One region of the Pedococcus sp. P5_B7 genome, then DNA from elsewhere that is predicted to be linked to it. Evidence: riboswitches for the same ligand, from Rfam matches in the RefSeq annotation. Region 1 holds a riboswitch; the other holds the start of a gene.

Region 1 (5,666 bases):
TCGGACCCGGTGAGGATGTTGCCCTGGATGGCGTAGCCCCCGGTGGAGTCGCGGCCGCAGACCCCGCCGGCCCAGTCCATGCAGGACTCGCCGGTGTAGGTGGCCTGCGAGTCGACGCCGACGACGCCCAGCTGTCGGTGTGCGCGGTCGGCGTCGGGCGTGGTGCAGGCGGTGACGGCCCCCTGCGCGTCGGCGCCTCCCGAGAGGGCGTCGAGGGCGACCGAGCGGTAGGCGACCCGCGCCATGGCCTGGGTCGCGACGGCGCCGACCCCCAGCCGCACCTCGGGCACGACGGCACCGACGAACGGGAACCTGCTCGCGACGGCGACGCCGAACGCGTCACCGACCTGGCCGACGATCGAGAAGGTCATGCGCTCGACCGTAGCGATGGGGAGGGCATGACGCTCACCTGCGAGAATGGGGCATGGCCGCGAAAACGACCAGGACCCCCTCCAAGAGCACCAATCTGAACCCCTCGAGCTTGACCGGGACGCTGCTCACCTGGACCACCCTCGCGCCACTGGTCGCCATCGTCGCGCTCGTGCTGACGTGGGGTCGGCACCTGGGCACCATTCCGGTGATCGTCGTGGCGGCGGCGCTGGCTGCTGCCGTGCTGGCTGCGGTGCACCACGCCGAGGTCGTCGCGCACCGGGTCGGGGAACCGTTCGGCTCGCTGGTGCTGGCCGTCGCCGTGACGATCATCGAGGTGGCGCTGATCGTCACGCTGATGATCAGCGGTGGCAAGGACACCGCGTCGCTGGCCCGCGACACCGTCTTCGCCGCCGTGATGATCACCTGCAACGGGATCGTCGGGCTGTCGCTCTTCGTCGGGGCGGTGAAGTACCGGCTGATCTCGTTCAACGCGGAGGGCACCGGAGCTGCGCTCGCCACGGTCACGACGCTGGCGGTGATGACGATGGTGGTGCCGACCTTCACGACCAGCGCGCCCGGTCCGGAGTTCTCCAGCTCGCAGCTGGTGTTCGCGGCGGTGATCTCGCTGGCGCTCTACGGCATGTTCGTGTCGACCCAGACCCGGCGGCACCGCGACTTCTTCCTGCCGGTCGCCCACGACGGTGAGCCCCTCGACGACGTGCACGCCGACCCGCCCACGAACCGCGAGACCTGGACCAGCCTCGGACTCCTGCTCGTCTCGCTGGTCGCGGTGGTCGGGCTCGCGAAGGTCGAGTCGCCGGCCATCGAATCGGGCGTGGCGGCAGCTGGCTTCCCGCAGTCCTTCGTCGGGGTCGTCATTGCGCTGCTCGTGCTGCTGCCCGAGACGCTCGCGGCCGCCCGCGCTGCCCGTGGCAACCGGATCCAGACCAGCCTCAACCTCGCGCTCGGATCCGCGATGGCCAGCATCGGCCTGACCATCCCGGCGATCGCGATCGCCTCGATCTGGCTCGACGGTCCGCTGCTGCTGGGCCTCGGACCGGTGCAGATGGTGCTGCTCGCCCTCACCGTCGTGGTCAGCGTCCTGACCGTGGTGCCCGGGCGGGCGACGCGGCTGCAGGGTGGCGTGCACCTCGTGCTCCTCGCCGCGTTCGTGTTCCTCGCGGTCAATCCCTAGCGTCGGCTTCCCGCTGCGACTTTCCTGGCTTCGACTTCGTGGGTATGCCGCTGGGCCAGGCTGGGCGCGCGTCCTACGGTGGGTGGATGGCCACGATCGAAGCCGTCCTGGGTGACATCACGACCCAACCCGTCGACGCCATCGTCAACGCGGCGAACTCGCAGCTGCTTGGCGGAGGCGGGGTGGACGGGGCGATCCACGCTGCGGCCGGGCCGCGACTGCTGGAGGAGTGCCGGCGGATCCGGAACACCACCCACCCCGACGGACTCGACGTCGGGGATGCCGTGGCGACGTCGGCAGGCGACCTGCCCGCGCAGTGGGTGATCCACACCGTCGGGCCGAACAAGCACCGAGGGCAGACCGACCCGGCCCTGCTGGCGTCGTGCTTCCGTCGCAGCCTGCAGGTCGCGCGGGACGTGGGGGCGAAGAGCGTGGCGTTCCCGGCGGTGAGCGCGGGGGTCTACGGCTGGGACTCGGCAGACGTGGCCCGGATCGCCGTCGACGCCGTCCGGTCAGAACTCGACGGCGAGGGTGCGGCCGGCGGGATCGAGCTGGTGCGCTTCGTGCTGTTCAGCCGGCCGGCCCTGATCGACTTCGAGGCTGCCCTCGCCCCCTCCTCCTGAGTTCTTTGAGGAGTCCCTTGGGGTCGGTCAGGCGACTTCAGGGTCAGGCGCCGGCGCTCATCGACTCGTGGTCGCCGTTGGTGGCCGACTCGATGAGCTGGCCGATCACCTCGGGGGTGTGCGCGCCGGAGAGCGCCACGCGGCGGTTGGCGATGAAGAAGGGCACGCCGGTGATGCCGATGTCGATCGCTGCGGCCTCGTCGGCGCGCACGTGGTCGGCGAACTCGTCGCCGGCCAGGACCGCCGAGACGCGACGTCCGTCGAGGCCCGCCTCGGCGCCGAGACGCTGGAGGGTCTCGATGTCGTCGACGGCCTTGCCCTCGGAGAAGTGGGCGCTGTAGAGCCGCTCGAGGACGGCCGCCTGGAGGGCCGGCCCACCCTGGGCGAGCCCCAGTGCGACGAGCCGGTGGGCGTCGAACGAGTTCGCGCGCAGCTGCTTGTCGACGTCGATGTGCACGCCGTCGGGGCGACCCATCACCGCCGGTCGTTCGGCGATCTCGCGGGCGCCGTCGAGGTCGGTGCGGTAGCGCTGGGCCAGCCAGGCGAGCACCGTCTCCCCCGTGCTGTGCGCGGCCTTCGGGTCGAGCTCGAACGCGTGGTAGGTGACAGTTACCTCGGCCGGGTGCGCGCTCTCGGCGATGGCGAGCTCGAGCCGCCGCTTGCCGAGGTAGCACCACGGGCAGACCACGTCGGCCCAGACGTCGATCTCCACTGCATTGGTCGAGGGTGTTGCGTCGCTGGTTGATCGGGTTGCTTGGTTCATCGCGTCATCCACGTTCGTCGCTTGGTCCACGTTCAGCGCCTCATCCACGTTCGTCGCTTCGTCCACGTTCGTCGCTTCGTCCACGTTCGTCTGACCCACGTTCATCGCTCCATCCTCACACGAGGGCGCAAATGGGGCACGGGGCACCCGGGCGAGCCCGCGGCATACCCCCACAACGCCGCAGGCCCCCGGCCGCCGAAGCGGAGGGGGCCTGCGGTGCGTGGCTCAACCAGTGGTGCGACGAGCTCAGCGTGGGTCAGGGACGACCGTAGGTGACGTTCGAGGACCAGATCGAGCGGAGGGCGACGGCCTTGCCGCTGCGCGGGGAGTCCCACATCATGCCGTTCCCGGCGTAGATGCCCACGTGGTAGGCGGGGCTGCCGAAGAAGACGAGGTCTCCCGGCTGCGGGTTCGACACGCGGGTGGTGGCGGCGCGCTGGGCGTCGGCGGTGCGCGGGAGGCTGATGCCGACCCGGCCGAAGACGTACTGCGTGAAGCCGGAGCAGTCGAAGCCGGTCGACGGGCTGGTGCCGCCGTAGGAGTACATCAGGCCTTCGTACTGGGCCGCGATGGCCAGGACGCCGCCGGCGGCGGGCTTCAGGCTGGTGTAGTCCTTGCGAGCCGTGGACCGGCTGGCAGCCTGGACGGTGCGGTCGGGGACGACGCGGACCACCGGCTTGGGCTTCGGCTTGGCGGTCGCCTTGAAGCCGATGACGCCAAAGGCGCTGGAGGCCGCGGGAGCCGCGGTCTCGGGGGCCTGGACGGCGACCGGCGCGGCGGTGGTGGCGCCCTTGGCGGCCGGGGCCGGAGCGGCGCTGGCGGCAGAGGCGGGAAGGGCGAACGAGGCGACAAGACCACCGGAAGCGGCGATGACCGCAGAGGTCTTGACGGCCGGCTGCGCGGCGCTGGCCACGATGCCGGACAACTCGGAGACGGGGTTGAAACGGCCCGGCGCGCGGTGGCGGCCAGAACTGTGTGAAGCCACGATGGATGAACCTCCAGCGCCTACGAGGTGAGCTGTCGGGTTCGGATGGAGGTAGATCACCCGGCCTCCACGGTTGTCACCCGACCTTGCGGGCGCGTACGTGGAGACTTAACCCCAAGGACCTTTTCGTGAAGAGAAGGCCCAAAGTTGGGTCCCCCGCTCCTGCCAAGCGGTTTGTACTGAATGACTCGGGCGTGGTGACAGGACTAGGCGTTTCCACATCGAGCCGGTCCCCCCAGGGGGCGAGGGAACCGCAGCCACCGTACACAAGGCTCCTGCGAAAGTCACGTTGAGGTCACGGCCCACCCAAGAAACCCCAAGGTGACGTCAGGCACACCCCAGCCGCCGTGCTCAAAACCGCAGGTCAGAGGCCTGCGGCCAGCCAGCGGTGGCGCTCAGATGAGCGGGCAGTGGCGACGCGCCGAACAGGGCGCGACACGCGGGGTCAGACCAGGGCGCCGAAGACGTGCTGGGCGACCTCGTCGGGCAGGGACACCCCGGTCGACTCGGGGGCGCCCTCGCGCACGGCAACCACGCGGCCGTCGGCGCGGTGGACCCGCACCCGCTCGCCGGGCAGGAGCCGGGCGACGGTCAGCAGGCTGAGCGCCTCGTGGTCGACCTGGACCGGCTCACCGATCCGGCGGACCAGCACCGTCTCGGGCAACTCCCCGGCAAGCTCGGTGAGGGTCTGCAGGCCGGTGCGGAAGCCCTCGGTCGGCTCCTCGTCGCCCAGCTCGTCGAGCCCGGGGATGGGGTTGCCGTAGGGCGAGTCGTGGTGGTCCTTGAGCATGGCCAGGATCTTGCGCTCGACCCGCTCGGACATGACGTGCTCCCAGCGGCAGGCCTCGTCGTGGACGTACTCCCACTCGAGCCCGATCACGTCCACGAGCAGCCGCTCGGCGAGCCGGTGCTTGCGCATGACCCGCGTGGCGAGCAGGCGGCCGTGGTCGGACAGCTCGAGGTGGCGGTCGCCCGCGAGGCTCAGCAGGCCGTCGCGCTCCATGCGGGCCACCGTCTGCGAGACGGTCGGGCCGGAGTGGCCCAGCCGCTCGGCGATGCGGGCGCGCAGGGGGGTGATGCCCTCTTCCTCGAGCTCGAAGATCGTCTTGAGGTACATCTCGGTGGTGTCGATCAGGTCGGTCACAGGCCCCAGCCTCTCACCTGCGACCGTCAGCGCGTCACCGATCGCCCGTCGACCTCTTCTCGAGCTGCCCCCCGACCTCTTCTCGAGCCGCCCGCCGGACCGGGTCGAAGCGCGGCACCCAGTAGGCCAGCCAGCCCGTCCCGACCAGCGCGAGGCCCCCCAGGGAGACGCAGGCGGCGGCCAGCCCGGCCTGCGCGGTGATGAGGCTGATCAGGGCCGGGGAGCCGCTCCCGCCGACGACGGAGACGAACCGCCAGCCGCCGAGGAACTGCGACCGCCCCCACTCCGGCGCGCTGTCCGCACCCAGGGTCATGACGATGCCCGACCCCATGCCGTTGCCCACGGCGGCCACGAGCGCGACGACCGTCACCGCGAGCGCGCTGTGGGTGAGCGGGAGCGAGAGCATGCCGATACCGAGCAGGACGACGCACGGCACCGCGACCCAGATCCGGCCGAACCGGTCCATCACCGAGCCGGCCGGGTAGAACAGCAGCATCTCGACCCCGCCGACGATGCCGAAGATGATCGCCGTCGTGGTCGCGGAGAGCCCGACGTGGTTGGCCCAGAGCGGCAGCAGCACGAGC
Region 2 (5,666 bases), 110 kb from region 1:
CATACCCAGCCATCGCACGACGGCGGCCCGGCACCGTGAGGTGTCGGGCCGCCGGCTGTGCGGAGAGCGGGTCAGCGGGCGTTCAGGTAGGTCTGCAGCGTGCGCACCGTGGCGCGGTCGAGGTAGCGGGCGCCGTTCTTGCGGGCGCCGATCTTGGTCTGCAGGGCGCGCATCGTCTTCGGACCGATGACGCCGTCGGGGGCCGAGTCCACCTTCCGCTGCAACGCCTTGACGTCGGTGCGGGACAGCGTGCCGTTGACCGACCCACCGACCCAGCGCTCGATGGCGGCGTTGGTCTTGGGGCCGCGGATCCCGTCGACGACGAGCGTGCCGGTGCTGGTCGAGTGGGCCGCGGGAGCCTGGCGGGTGGCAGAGCGCGAGGCCCTGCTGGTCGTCGAGCCGGCATCGACCGCGCCACCGTTGGAGCGGGTGAGACCGGCGCGGGCGCCACAGGTCGGCCAGGCGCCGGGGCCCTGCGAGGCCAGCACCTTCTGGGCGATGGTGATCTGCTGGGCCTTCGTGGCGCGGTTTGCGGTCGGGGCGTAGCGCTCGCCGCCGAAGCCGTCCCAGGTGCGGTCGGAGAACTGCAGACCCCCGTAGTAGCCGTTGCCCGTGTTGATCGACCAGTTGCCACCGCTCTCGCAGGCGGCGACGCGGTCCCAGACCGTCGAGGCCTGCGCGCTGCTGGCGGTGGCCATGCCACCTGCGACGGTGGCGACACCGGCCACGGCGACACCCGTCACGCGACGTCGAACAGGGTTGGCCTTCCGAGCAGAGTGCTTCGGGGCGTAGAACATGGGTGGGGGGTTCCTCTCCTGACCGGCGCCTGCGGGGTTAGCTGTCGGGTTCGGGCTGTCAGGTGCCCGGCCGGCCTGAGCCGGCTTCACCCCCAGGCCACCGTGGTGGCCGCGTTGGGTTCCCCGTCCTCGTCGTGCCCGGAGATCTTCCGGTGAAACCCCCACCTGACGAGGCTCGGCGCGGTGGGAGTGCTTGGCTGATTGGGTATGCCGTGTGCAGTTGTGACCGCGCGTTCGCGCAGGTAAGACACGGTAGGGGGCGTTCGTCAGGCCGACAACCGGTTGGCGCGTATTCGCCACATTTCGTTCCCCGTCAGCGCCGGCGGCCCGACGTGTTCGGAAGATCCGCCGTGCCATGACCCGGGATAACTTCCGAACAACCAGTCTCGTGCTCGACAGCCCGGACCGCCCGGACCGCCCGGCCCGGTCAGCGCCGTCGAGCGCGTCGCTTCTGCACCATGCGGTGGTCGAACGGCGCCGCCATGAACTCCCCCAGCACGCTGCCCGCCGCGATCGCCAGGAGCACCGCCATCGCCCCCAGCAGGGTGGTCAGCCCCCCTTGGAGCGACAGCGTCCCGGAGTCGGCCGACGACCCGTTCACCATCTCGTAGAGGCCGCGGAAGATCGCCAGACCCGGGAGCAGGCCGTAGGACGCCGGGACGACGAGCACCATCGCCGGCGCGCCCATCCGGAGCGCCAGCAGTCGTCCCGCACACCCGAGCACGATCGCCGCCAGCCCGGCGGCGGACAGCTGGCCCAGCCCGTCGACCTTCGAGACAGCAAGCGAGACCCCGACGCCCACCGCACACAGCACGCCGCTGGGCACCACCAGCATCCGGCCCGTGCGCAGCGACACCGCACCGGCCAACCCGACCACGAAGGCGCCCACCACCGCCAGCAGCACCGGGGCGTTGAGCGCCTGCGTGGACACGATGGACGGCGAGGCGACGTTCAGGCCGAAGGCACTGGTCAGGGCCAAGGTCAGCTGCAGCCCGGTCGCCACCCCGAGGATGATCCCGGCCGTCGTGAGGAACACCGCGAACATCCGGCCGGCACCGGTCACGGAGTAGCCCGAGATCGCGTCCTCGAACGCCGAGGCGACCGTGCGACCCGGCAGGAGCACGGTGATCCCGCCCGCGACGATGAAGGCGAAGTCCGACGAGGACACGGGGAGCCAGCCCGACGCACCGAGGCTGAACGCGCCCCACGCGAGCACGGTCGCGAGGAACCCACCGATCGCACACTGGTAGAAGTCCGGGAGGCCGCCCTTGCCGAGCGTCCGCGCGGCATACCCGACCAGGAGGGCCGACAACCCGGCGACGAGCGTCGCGACGGGACCGGCGCCGAGCATCACCGCGATGGCGGCGGCCAGCAGGCCGAGCGCACCGCGCACCGTCCACTTCGGCCAGAACCGCGGCGCGCGGCGGATCTCGCGCAGCTGGGCGGCGGCGGCCTCGCGGTCGTAGGACCCGGCGACGAGGTTCTCGACGAACTCGTGCACGGCCGTGAGCCGGGCGAAGTCACGCGTCGACGACCGCACCACCCTCAGCATCGTGATCGGCGCCCCGGAACCCGTCGTGCACTGGATCAGCAAGGACTGCAACGTGATGTCGACCTCGAGGTTGTCGAGTCCGGCCGCCGCGGCCACCGCCACGACCGACGACTCGACCTGGGGAGCGCCGGCGCCGCAGCGCAACATCAGCTCGCCGACGCGCAGGGCGAGGTCGAGCGAGGCCCGCGCCTCGCGCTCCTCGGCCGCCGCCTGTCGCACCCGCGGGTTGCGGTAGGGCGTGTGCCGCAGGGACTCGACCATCGGCAGGGTCTCGGTCAGCTCCTCGCCGCGCCAGATCCGGCTGTGCCGCAACACCGGTCGACGCTTGGCGGGAGGATGAACGGGTCGGTCCTGGACGCCTTCGGTCATCCCGTCAAGCCCACCCCGGGCAGCACGGCCGAGGGTGGGTCGTAGGGCCACCACAGCGGGATGCCGCCGTTCTGCACGATCACCACTACGACCCCTGCCGCCACGAGCAGGGCGAGGGCCACGACGACCTTCGTGCCCCGCGTACCCGGGCTGACGCCGCGGACGATGCTGCGGGTGCCCCGGCGCAGGCCCGAGCCGCCAGGGCCCCACCACGCCATGAGGGCCGCGACCGCCGCGCCCACCGCGAGCGGCCCGGACGAGTCGGGGTGGGGCTGGCCGCCGTAGACGGCGACCGTGCCCAGGGCCGTGCTGAAGACCGCGCAGATGCCCACGACCAGCGGGAGGACCGCGCTGACGACGGTGGCGAGCGCGCCCACGACGAGGTGCCAGGGGCTCGCCACGACCGCGACCGGCACGTCGGAGCGACGCGGTCCGCGGGTGTGCCGCCGCAGGACCAGGGAGGTGACGGACCGGTCGGCGGTGCGAGCGGCCCACGACCAGAGCACCGCGACGACCGCAGCGACCACCGGGAAGCCCGCGACACCCGCGACGACGGCAGCAAGCAGTGCCAGCAGCGTGCCGGTGCGCGCCGGCCGCCCGATGCGTGGGTCCGGCTGGCTGGCGCCACCCTCCCAGGCAGCCTGCCACTCCGACGGCTCGCCCTCGGGCTCGTCCCACGGGACCAGCTCGCCCTCCGGCTCGGGCGACCAGACGGGCTCCGCGACCGGCTGCGGCTCGACCTGCCGGGCGACCGGCGCGGGTGCGACCGCAGGCCGCTCCCAGCGGGCCGTGGTCCGGTGCTCAAAGGCCCGGGTATGCCGTGACGGCGCCGTGAGTGCCTCGGTCACCGGCTGGCCGGTGGCGTAGCGCTCCAGCGCGTCGACGACCTCGTCGGCATCGGGGCGCTCGCGCGGCACGGGCGACAGGGCGGCATACAGGAGCGGCGCGAGCCGGGGGTCGACGCCGGTGAGGTCGGCCTCGCCGCGGCTGACCCGCGACAGGACGACGTCCATCGGGCCACGGCCGAAGGGCGGGGCGCCGCTCGCGGCGAAGGCGAGCGTCGCCGCCCAGCCCCACCAGTCGGTCGCCTCGGTGACGGGCGCGCCCTCGACCACTTCGGGCGAGAGGTAGCCGGGGGTGCCCATCACCAACCCGGTCATGGTGATCCGCACGTCGTCCGCGACGTGGGCGATCCCGAAGTCGATGAGCACGGGGTCGCCGTCGAGCAGCAGGACGTTGCCGGGCTTGAGGTCGCGGTGGATCACGTCGGCCTCGTGGATGGCGTCGAGCGCCTCGGCGAGTCCGCGGCCCAGCCGGAGCAGCTCCTCGCCCCGCATGGGGCCTACATCCTTCACGACGTCGTCGAGGGCCGGGCCCGGGACGTAGCGCGTGACGAGGTAGGGGCGTTCGCCGTCGAGGTCTGCGTCGATGACCGCAGCCACCCGGTCGTCGCGGATCCGGCTGAGCACCTGTACCTCGCGAGCCAGGCGGGTGCGGGCGTCCCGGTCGTGCGCGACGTGGGGGCGCAGCAGCTTGAGGGCCACCGCCCTGCCGCTGGGATCGAGCGCCAGGTGGACCACCCCCATGCCGCCCTCGCCGAGCTGCTGGATGAGGCGGTACGGCCCGATCCGGGGGCCCTCGGGCACGGCGGAACGCCCGTCGCTCCCCTCGATCGCCTCCGTGGTCACCCCACCACGGTACGTGGGCGTCCCTGTGAAACGGGTCAGGCTACTGCTGGATGTACCCAACGAGTTGGTCACGCTCGGACTGCAGCTCGTCGATCCGGTGCTTGACGATGTCGCCGATGCTGACGATCGCGTGCAGCTTGCCGTCGACGACGACGGGCACGTGGCGGATCCGCATCTCGGTCATCGTGCGGGCCAGCTCCTCGATCGGGACGTCGAGCCCAGAGGTCTTCACGTCGGCCGTCATGATCGAGCCGACGGGCGCCAGCAGGACGGCGGCCCCGTCCTTCTGGAGGTGCCGCACGACGTCGCGCTCGCTGACGATGCCGGTGACGCTCTCACCGTCGTCGCTCACCACGAGGGCACCGATGCGGTGCTCCGCGAGCAGGTCGAGCAGCCGTTCCACGGTCTCCTCGGAGCGGATGGTGACCACTTGGCCACCCTTGCGTCGCACGACATCCGAGATCCTCATGGTCCAGACGGTAGACCGCTGGGAGGGCCACCGCTAGGGGAGCCGCGTGCGGTGGACGTGACGTCTGTGGGGTTCGGGACGCGACCTGCGGGTATGCCGATGGGTGGGCCACCGACATAGGGTTGCCTTCGCAACGAAACCGTGGAGTTGATTCCCTGTGCCTCGCAGCCAGAAGCAGTTCGACCTCGTCATCGCCGCCAACCGACTGCCCGTCGACCGGGTGGTGGGCCCCGACGGGGAGGAGTCCTGGCGGACCAGCCCGGGGGGCCTGGTGACGGCGATGGAGTCGGTCATGCGGGGTCGCGAGGGCGCCTGGGTGGGCTGGGCCGGGGAGGCCGGGGACGCCCCCGAGCCGTTCGTCGAGGACGACATGTACCTGCGCCCGGTGGCCCTGTCCGAGGACGAGGTCGCGCACTACTACGAGGGTTTCAGCAACGACACCCTGTGGCCGATCTACCACGACGTGATCGTCCCGGCGACGTTCCACCGCTTCTGGTTCACCGCCTACGAGGCGGTCAACCGCCGGTTCGCCGAGGCCATCTGCGAGGTCGCCGCGAAGGGCGCGACCGTCTGGGTGCACGACTACCAGCTCCAGCTGGTGCCGGCGATGGTGCGCGAGCTGCGTCCCGACGTGCGGATCGGCTGGTTCGACCACATCCCGTTCCCGCCGGTCGAGCTCTTCGCCCAGCTGCCGTGGCGACGGGCCGTGCTCGAGGGACTGCTCGGTGCCGACTACCTCGGCTTCCAGCGGGTCGCCGACGCGCAGAACTTCGTGCGGGCCTGCCGCCAGC

The links. Region 1 has a riboswitch for cyclic di-AMP ahead of ACXJKD_RS11385 (C40 family peptidase). Riboswitches for the same ligand answer to the same signal wherever they lie in the genome.
Region 2: it holds a riboswitch for cyclic di-AMP, as region 1 does, so the genes downstream of both, ACXJKD_RS11935 (transglycosylase family protein) here and ACXJKD_RS11385 (C40 family peptidase) in region 1, are expected to answer to the same signal.

What each region holds. Positions count from the first base shown of each region.
Region 1 is NZ_JBFULM010000004.1:165,708-171,373, forward strand. Features, by position in the region: gene ACXJKD_RS11365 (DUF1028 domain-containing protein) at 1-371, opposite strand, end outside; gene ACXJKD_RS11370 (calcium:proton antiporter) at 425-1,567, shown strand; gene ACXJKD_RS11375 (O-acetyl-ADP-ribose deacetylase) at 1,654-2,190, shown strand; gene ACXJKD_RS11380 (DsbA family oxidoreductase) at 2,234-2,953, opposite strand; gene ACXJKD_RS11385 (C40 family peptidase) at 3,210-3,938, opposite strand; cyclic di-AMP (ydaO/yuaA leader) riboswitch at 3,941-4,143, opposite strand; gene ACXJKD_RS11390 (iron dependent repressor, metal binding and dimerization domain protein) at 4,384-5,082, opposite strand; gene ACXJKD_RS11395 (MFS transporter) at 5,117-5,666, opposite strand, start outside.
Region 2 is NZ_JBFULM010000004.1:277,028-282,693, forward strand. Features, by position in the region: gene ACXJKD_RS11935 (transglycosylase family protein) at 72-797, opposite strand; cyclic di-AMP (ydaO/yuaA leader) riboswitch at 809-962, opposite strand; gene ACXJKD_RS11940 (threonine/serine ThrE exporter family protein) at 1,225-2,718, opposite strand; gene ACXJKD_RS11945 (serine/threonine-protein kinase) at 2,715-4,406, opposite strand; gene ACXJKD_RS11950 (CBS domain-containing protein) at 4,447-4,875, opposite strand; gene ACXJKD_RS11955 (alpha,alpha-trehalose-phosphate synthase (UDP-forming)) at 5,033-5,666, shown strand, end outside.